One region of the Arthrobacter sp. PvP103 genome, then DNA from elsewhere that is predicted to be linked to it. Evidence: predicted binding sites of a transcription regulator. Region 1 holds the regulator's gene; the other holds the start of a gene.
The links. Region 1 encodes LexA, which represses DNA repair genes until DNA is damaged. Its sites were predicted from a motif close to TCGAACANNTGTTCGA; they were not measured.
Positions count from the first base shown of each region.

Region 2: JOE41_RS07655 (shikimate dehydrogenase) is a predicted target of LexA. The motif match lies at 2,489-2,504, and genes of this name have one in related genera.

Region 1 covers NZ_JAFIBQ010000001.1:4,000,563-4,004,978, forward strand. The annotation lists partial or broken gene JOE41_RS18285 (ATP-dependent DNA helicase) at 1-1,187, shown strand, start outside; gene lexA (transcriptional repressor LexA) at 1,266-2,015, opposite strand; gene JOE41_RS18295 (LysM peptidoglycan-binding domain-containing protein) at 2,341-2,841, shown strand; gene JOE41_RS18300 (histidinol-phosphate transaminase) at 2,984-4,102, shown strand; gene hisB (imidazoleglycerol-phosphate dehydratase HisB) at 4,192-4,416, shown strand, end outside.
Region 2 covers NZ_JAFIBQ010000001.1:1,659,885-1,664,300, forward strand. The annotation lists gene JOE41_RS07645 (threonine/serine dehydratase) at 1-647, opposite strand, end outside; gene JOE41_RS07650 (IclR family transcriptional regulator C-terminal domain-containing protein) at 649-1,446, opposite strand; gene JOE41_RS07655 (shikimate dehydrogenase) at 1,571-2,407, opposite strand; gene JOE41_RS07660 (MFS transporter) at 2,561-3,889, shown strand; gene JOE41_RS07665 (SRPBCC family protein) at 4,055-4,416, shown strand, end outside.

The sequences.
Region 1 (4,416 bases):
AAAATACCGGAATCACGGTGGATGCACTCAATAACGCTGCTGCGAACCTTGAACTGGCCATCGCCGGAGTCCCCAGCGGCCTTCTGCCCAACGGCCTCAACGACGAACAGCTCGACTGCGTCGATCAGTTGCGGGAAGCCTGCCGCGCGGCCCTTTCGGACTCGAAAGGTGACAGTGCGAATACGGCCGACGGCGGTCGCCAGCTTGCGCGCTCACGCCTTATGGTCATCCTCGAGCTCTGTGAACGCCTGATCGCCGCCCGGGAAAACCGGGAAGTGGTCTGGTTCTCGCGGAACAGCACTTTTGACCCGCAGCAAGGCTATTCGCAGCCGGACGACGCAGCACCGGCCTTGATCAACATCGCCCCGTTGAGCGTGGCGGGGAAGCTCCGTGACGGGCTCTTTGCCGGCCACACAGTGGTCCTCACCTCAGCCACCCTCGCGATCGGAGCGGCGTTCGAGCCGGCTGCGGGAGGGCTTGGGCTGGTGGGGCCGGGCGCTCCCAGCTGGACCGGCGTAGACGTCGGGTCCCCGTTCGACTACCCCAAGCAGGGGATACTGTACGTTGCCAGCCATCTGCCCAAGCCCGGCCGCGGGACGTCGCCCGAAGCCCTGGATGAGCTGGAGAAGCTGATCCGGGCGTCCGGCGGCGGAGCACTGTGCCTATTCTCCTCGCGGCGGGCGGCGGAGGAGGCGGCTGAGGCGATGCGCCCGCGGCTGGATGTCAGCATCCTGTGTCAGGGCGAATCAACGATGACGGCCCTGGTGCGGCAGTTTGCGGACGAGCCGGACACCTGCCTTTTCGGCACAATGTCCCTCTGGCAGGGCGTCGACGTTCCCGGCGGCTCGTGCCGGCTGGTGGTCATTGACCGGATTCCTTTCCCGCGGCCGGACGATCCGCTCATGACGGCGCGATCCCGGGCGGTGGCCCAGGCGGGCGGCAACGGCTTTATGTCGGTGTCGGCCACCCACGCGGCGATCCGGCTCGCGCAGGGAGCCGGCCGGCTGATCCGCTCCACGGGCGACAAGGGCGTTGTGGCTGTCCTTGATTCCCGGTTGTCCACGGAGCGGTACGGGGGCTTCCTGCGGGCCGCCCTGCCGCCTTTCTGGCCCACCACCGATCCGGCGATTGCGGTTGCTGCGCTGTCGAGGTTGGCCCAGGCCCCGACGGCGGCGGCCACAGGCTGACAACGCGTGCCGTTGCCGCCGGCACCTGACCGTTTCGGGGGCCCGAAGACGGGTCCCCGAAAGCGGGCTGCCCAGCGGCTACAGCGAGCGAAGCACGGAGACGACCTTGCCCATGATGTTGGCGTGGTCGCCGAGGATGGGCTCATACTGCGTGTTCTGCGGCAGGAGCCAGGTGTGGCCGTCCCGTTGCCGGAACGTTTTGACTGTGGCTTCATCATCCAGCAGGGCTGCCACAATGTCGCCGTTGACCGCGTCACTCTGCCGGCGGACCACAACCCAGTCGCCGTCGCAGATGGCGGCGTCGATCATGGAGTCGCCGGTCACCTTCAACATAAAGAGCTCACCGTGGCCAACCAGTTGCCGTGGCAGCGGCATCACGTCCTCCACCACCTGGTCAGCCAGGATGGGGCCGCCTGCGGCGATCCGGCCGACCAGGGGGACCATGGCCGTGTCGGTTGCGGTGGCCAGTTCGGAGACGGCCAGTCCGCCAATAGTGCGCAGCCGCGCAGGCTTCTCTACACCTGAGATTTTGGCAGTACCTTCATCCAGGGTCAGCGGCATGAGCACTTCCATGGCCCGTGGACGCTTCGGGTCGCGGCGGAGATAGCCCAGCTTCTCGAGCTGCGAGAGCTGGTGGGTGACGCTGGAGAGGCTGGCCAGGCCCACGGTGTCGCCGATTTCACGCATCGACGGCGGATAGCCGTTGTCGTTGACGGACCGCTGAATGGTTTCCAGGATCTTCTTCTGCCGTACCGTGAGGCCCTTCGGCTTCGCTGGTGACTGCTGGCTCCGCTGCGTAGCCCTGCCGCCGGTGGCTTGTGCTGCCATGTTCGCCAACGCCTTTCCGTTCCACCCGGCCTCCGTGGCTGCAGCTGCCGGGAACTTCCGGCCTGAAAATGTCAGACCCTGCTGATCAACTGCAGAAGTGGTTGATCTGTAGCTCAAACGTAGGCCAGCCCCACAGCTTTTTCAAACATTTGTTCTAGTGAGTCTCGACAATGTTCGTTAATAAGTGCTAGAAAAGAACAAGCAACGTTCGAATATGTGTTCTAGTCCAAAACCCGGTTCGGTCCTATGTTCGAAGACCGGGCGGGCGGATGGCAGCTTCAGGAACATGCCGGGCAGCACAGTCAGGTCCAGGAGGGCTCAGTTCATGTCAGCAACAAGCGCTATTCATGGTTCGCGTTTCAAGGGTTCGGCCGGCCGGGGCCGCGGCGATAACGTATCGGAGTTTCCGGGTTCCACCGGGCAGGAAGCCGGGGCCCCGGGAATTCAGGGCTTCAACTGGGAGGAGCGTCCCGCGGCGAAAGCCGTGAAGGCGGCGAGGGCAAGGTCCACGCAGCCGCCCCTCCGCCTGACGCGCAGGGGGCGCATCGTCCTGGTGGGAGTGCCGCTGATCCTGTTGACGGTGCTGCTGATCTCGCTGGCCGGCTTCCTGAACTCGCCGGCGAAGGCGGCGGATTCCGCGTCCGAGCTTTCCGTGACCCCCACAGTGTCGGTGACGGTGCAGCCGGGCCAGTCCTTGTGGGAGATTGCCGGCTCCGTGGCGCCGGAACGAGACACCCGGGACGTTGTTGCCGATATCGTTCAGCTCAACAACCTCGACGGCGGCAGGGTCATGCCGGGCCAGCAGATCTTTGTCCCCGCAAGCTAAGGCCCGACGCTGACGCCCCGGAACCTGCCCAGCCGCCAACGCCCCGCGCTCCGCACCGGCGGCGGGCCGGAGACAAGCCCCGGCGGCGGGCCGGAAGCGTCACAGTTTCAATGCCCCGGCCACCCTCACTTAAACTGTTGAAGTGACTGACCAGCTAGAGCGCCTGAACCGACTTCCCCTCCGGACCAACCTGCGTGGCCTCACCCCGTATGGTGCGCCGCAGCTGGACGTTCCCATCCTGCTCAATGTCAACGAAAACACCCATGGCGTTCCGGCCGATGTCCTCGTGGCCATTTCCGAGGCCGTGACCGCGGCTGCTGCGGGGCTGAACCGCTATCCGGACCGTGAGTTCACCGAACTCCGGGAGCGACTGGCCGAGTACCTTGGCCACGGCCTGGGTGCGGAGAACATCTGGGCCGCCAACGGATCCAACGAAGTGCTGCAGCAGATTCTGCAGGCATTCGGCGGTCCGGGACGTACCGCACTTGGTTTCCCGCCCACGTACTCCATGTATCCCCTCCTGGCGAGCGGGACCGACACCGAATACATCGTCGGCCAGCGTGCGGACGACTATGGCCTCAGTGCCGAATCCGCTGCGCAGCAGGTCCGGGAACTGCAGCCGAACATCGTTTTCCTGTGTTCACCCAACAACCCCACCGGCACCGGGCTGGGACTGGATGTGGTGGAGGCCGTGTATGCGGCAGGCGAGGCCAGCCAGACCGTCGTGATCGTCGATGAGGCTTACCACGAATTCGCGCACGACGGCACGCCCAGCGCCCTCACCCTTCTTCCGGGCCGTGAGCGGCTTATCGTCTCCCGAACCATGAGCAAGGCATTTGCGCTGGCCGGAGCACGCCTGGGCTACATGGCTGCCGCGCCCGAGGTTGCGGATGCACTGCGGCTGGTGCGGCTGCCGTACCACCTGTCCGCTATCACCCAGGCCACTGCGCTGGCTGCCCTGACCCACCGCGAGGCACTGATGGCCGACGTCGAAGACATCAAGCGGCAGCGCGACCGGATTGTCACGGAGCTGACCAGAATGGGCCTGAAGCCTGCCGCGTCCGACTCCAACTACGTTTTCTTTGGCGGCCTGGAGAACCCGCACGAGGTCTGGCAGGGGCTGCTCGACCGCGGGGTCCTGATCCGGGACGTTGGGATCCCCGGGCACTTGCGCGTCACGGCAGGCACTGAGACGGAAACCACAGCCTTCCTGGAAGCCCTTGAACTGATCCTGACCGGCCAGCCCAGCGTCCCGGCCTAAACTGGAGTCAGACCCCCGGTTCCCAGGGACCAGTCCCACGCCCCCCGTAACCAGACGTTATTTCTCCTTACATCCAAAGGACACAACACATGAGCACCAACGGATCCATTGCTGCCGAGGCCAGGACCGCACGCATGGAGCGTTCCACGAGCGAATCGTCCGTGCTCGTCGAAATCAACCTCGACGGCACCGGCGTCTCGGACATCAGCACCTCGGTTCCGTTCTACGACCACATGCTGACCGCATTGTCCAAGCACTCGCTCATCGACATGACGGTCAAGGCCACCGGGGACATTCACATTGACGTCCACCAC
Region 2 (4,416 bases), 2.3 Mb from region 1:
GGCGTACCCGCCTTCAGCGCGGCGTGCAGGGTGGGGGCCGTTGCCGGCTCCACCGCCACCACCTTGGCAAAGCCTTCGACGGCGGCCGCTATCCCGGCCATCAGGCCCCCGCCGCCCACTGCCACCAGCACGGTATCCACTCCGCCCAGTTGTTCCAGTAGTTCCGAGCCGACAGTGCCGGCACCGGCGGCAATCTCGGGCTGGTCGTAGGCGTGGCAGTACACGGCCCCGGTTTCGGCCGCGTACGCGATCGCGGCGTCGTAGGCGACGGCGTATTCGGCACCGCGCTGGACGACGGACGCCCCGGATTCCCGGAGTTTCTTCACCTTCATGGCCGGGGCGGTCTCGGGGACAAAGACCGTGGCAGGCACGCCTGCCTGTGCTGCGGCATAGGCGTTGGCGAGGCCGGCATTCCCTCCGGAGGCGACGACGATTCCGATGTCCTCTTTGAGCTCGCCCCTCTCGCGGCAGGCCAGCACGCGGTTGAACGCACCCCGGGCCTTGAACGTACCCGTGTGCTGCATGAACTCGCATTTGAGCCAGACAGTCCCGGGGAAGCTCTCCCGGTCCGCTTCGATCACCGGGGTGCGGCGGATCAGCCCGGCGATCCTGTCTGCGGCTTCATCGACGTCGTGGCGTGTGATCATGTTATCCCCGGGTTGCAGTAGTGAGTGGTGCGGCGGCCCGGCCGCCGTAGTCGTGGCCGATCTGCCGTGCGGCGTCCTGCAGCAGCGGAACCACCGTTTTTTCGATGGCTTCCGCCGGGGCCCGGTGGGTCTGGAGGGACACGTTGACCGCGGCGACCACCTCGTGGCCGCGCCAGACCGGAACGGCCACACCGCGGAGGCCCTCCTCCAGTTCCTGCGAGACCATGGACCATCCCTTCGTCCTGGCCTGGTCCACCTCGGCCTGGAGCTGCTCCAGGCTCCCTATTGAGCGTTCGGTAAACCGCTGCAGCTGGACGGACTCGAAGTACGTCTCCAGCTCGGCGGTGGACAGCGCACCCAGCAGGACCCGGCCCATCGAGGTTGCCCAGGCGGGGAACCGGGTGCCCACACTGATGGAGACACTCAGGAGCCGGGGCGACGGAACGCAGGCGACATAGACGACGTCGGTGCCGTCGAGAATGCACAAGGAGGTCGTTTCGTTGAGTTCCGCGGCCAGCGACTTGAGGTGCCGCTCGGCGATTCTCGGAAGTGCCAGGTTCGCCAGGAAGGACTGTCCGATGTCCAGCGAACGGGGCGTCAGTTCGAAGTACGGACCGTCGGCACGAAGGTATCCGAGGTCGGTCAGCGTCAGCAGGAACCTCCGGGCGGAGGCCCGGGTCATGTCCGATTTTGCGGCGACCTGGGACACAGTCAGGCGGGGCTCGTCGGGGGCGAAGGAGCGCAGCACGTCAAACGCTTTTTCCACAGACTTCACGAAGTAATCGGGTTGCTCCGCCATGGAATCGCTTGCCCTCCCTGAAGCTCAATGTCGGCCTCCGCGGACGCGGGTCCGCAGGCTTATTCCGATCATATCCGGATAAAGCGCGGCGGGTCCGCGGGGTCAGACCGGTTTCGGCCCGTGGTCAGTTCCCTGTCCTGATGTCCGCGAGTGTCCGGCCCAGGAGGGCACCGGTCTCCGGTGCCAGTCCAAGGATGGGGATCATAGCCGCCGCCTGCGCCCGAAGGTGGTCCCAGCCGTCGGCACAAGGCAGGCCCTGCGCCCTCGCGGCTGCGATGGTGGCAGTCGTGTGGCCTGCATAGACGAAGTCATAGACAAAGGTGTCCGGCGAGAGCCCTGCAGGACCCCAGGCAGGTTCGTCGGCACTGCTCTTGCCGAGGGGCGTCGCATTGACGATCAGCGAGGCGTCCGCCGCATGATCCCGCGCCTCGGCCCACGTCACTGCAGCGGCTTCCATGCCCAGGCTGGTGGCGAGATCCAGCAACTGCCGCGACGCACGCGGATCCTTGTCTGTCACAGTGACCCGGTCCGCCAGTCCCGCCAGCGCGACCAGTGCTGCACGCGCGGCGCCGCCCGCCCCGAGCATCAGGGCATGCTGCTGGTGCCCGCCGCCCAGCAGCTCGGCGACGGCAGTGATGTCAGTGTTGTGTGCACTCAGCCGCCGCCCGTGCCGGACCAGCAGGTTGGAAGCTCCGCTGATCCGGACCTGTTCGGTAACAGTGTCAGCCGTCCCCGCGGCCCACTGCTTGTGGGGCATTGTCACGTTTGCGGCCACGACGTCGGCGCCCAGCATCGCGGCGCGGACGCCGGACATGTCCTGCCCGGCGGGGACATCCCAGGCCTCGTAGGTCCAGCTGCTTCCCAGCTGTTCCAGGACAGGACCCCAGAGCCCGGGTGACATGGCGGCCGAGGCTTGCGAGCCGATGAGGAACAGCCGGGAGGCCGGTGTGCGGTTTTCCATGGTGGCACCTTTCGCTTGGGAGACTCAGCCGGGGGTGTTGTGAGGCACCTCACTCTGCGCTACTCTTTCAATAATCGCATACCGCACAGCTGTTCGGAATGCGCACAAATTTAGCAAACAACGACCGTCTTTCAGCGCGGAAGGGCAAGCACCATGACAAATACAGCTACAGGCGCCAGCATCGGAGCCGAACAGCGCCAGCTCAAGCGGGCCAAGAAAGCAGCCCTCGCCGCGTTCCTTGGCGGCGCGCTGGAGTATTACGACTTCTTCATTTACGCGACCGCCGCGTCGCTGGTCTTTTCCAGGATCTTCTTTCCGGCAGGAGACCCCACCGTTGCCCTGATCGCTTCTTTCGCCACCTTCGGCGTGGCGTATGTGGCACGCCCCTTCGGCGCGGTAGTCTTCGGCCACCTGGGTGACAAGATCGGCCGCAAGAACACCCTGGTGCTGACGCTGGTGCTGATGGGTTCGGCCACGTTCCTCATCGGCATGCTGCCCGACTTCAACACCGCCGGCTACTGGGCCCCTGCCCTGCTGGTGCTCCTGCGACTCATGCAGGGCCTCTCCGCAGGAGCCGAAACGGCCGGCGCCTCCGCCCTGTCCACCGAGGAGGCCCCGGAAGGGCGCCGCGGCTTCTTCGCAAGTTTTGCGATGAGCGGCATCTCCGCCGGCATCGTCCTGGCCTCGCTGGCATTCCTGCCCGTGGCTGCCATGAGTGAAGCCGACCGCCTCGCCTGGGGCTGGCGCATCCCGTTCTGGCTCTCGTTGATCGTGCTGATCGTCGCGTACCTGGTCCGCCGCTCGCTCGAGGAACCCGAAGTGTTCGAGGAGAAACATGATCACGGCGAGCTGGTGAAGCTCCCCTTCGCCAAGATGTTCAAAACGCACCCGGCCCAGTTCTTCCAGGTGGCCCTGATGTCCTTCGAGACCGTCACCAACACCTTCATGCAGTCCTTTGGCCTGGCCTATGCGGTGTCTGTCGGGGTTCCCGCTTCCACCATGCTCTGGGTCAGCATCACCGGCAACGTCCTGGCCATCGCAACCCAGCCGCTGATGGCCTGGTTCTCTGACAAGTACGGCCGCCGCCCGGTGTTCATCACCGGCGTCCTCGGATCAGGAGCCATGATCTTCGTCTACTTCTCCGTGATTTCCACCGGCAACGTCCCCATGATCTTCCTGACAAGCACGCTGATCACGGCCGGCACCTACGCCATGTCCAACGCCATCTACCCGGCCTGGTTCTCGGAGCTATTCAACGTGAAAGTCCGCTACTCGGGCATGGCCATCGGCCTGCAGGTCGGCATTCTGTGCGCCGGCTTCACCCCGCTGCTCGGCACCGCACTCGTCGGCGCGGACAAGGCAAACTGGGGCCCCGCCGCCTGGATCGTGGCCGCGTCCTCGCTCCTGGCCGTCGCCGGTGCGATCTGGGCCCGCGAGACCAGCAAGACCCCGCTGCGCGAACTGGGCAACTCGGTCCACTGACGGACAGTCGGTCCGGCCTGCCGGGACCCGGGTCCCGGCAGGCCCGCGCACAGTTGCCCGCCGCAACAATGGGACCTTGTCCTCTGCGGCCCTGCGCCGGCAGGTGGTTGGCTGGAGGCCGGGGAAACAACACAGCTGTTGCCATTTGCCACCAGAGGAGTTCCGATGGGCCACATCAAGCTGAACACAACGATTGACGCACCCGTGGAGCGGGTCACGGAGATCGCCACGGATCCGCGGCACTGGGCCTCCTGGTGGGTGAATCTCGGAGAAGCCAAGAAAGTAACGGGCGACGGCGGTGCCGGCACCGTGGTGGAGCACAGTTACCTGATGGCCGGCGTTCCGTTTCCGGTGACCACGCACGTTGTGGAGAACCAGCCGACGCCCGCCGGAGGGAAACACGTACGGATTGAATTCGACGGTCCGCTCAAGGGCTGGCAGAACTGGGATTACGAACCAGCTGGGACCGGGACGCTCGTCTCTATGGAGATCGAATACAACGTGCCGGGCAGTGCGATCGGCAAGTT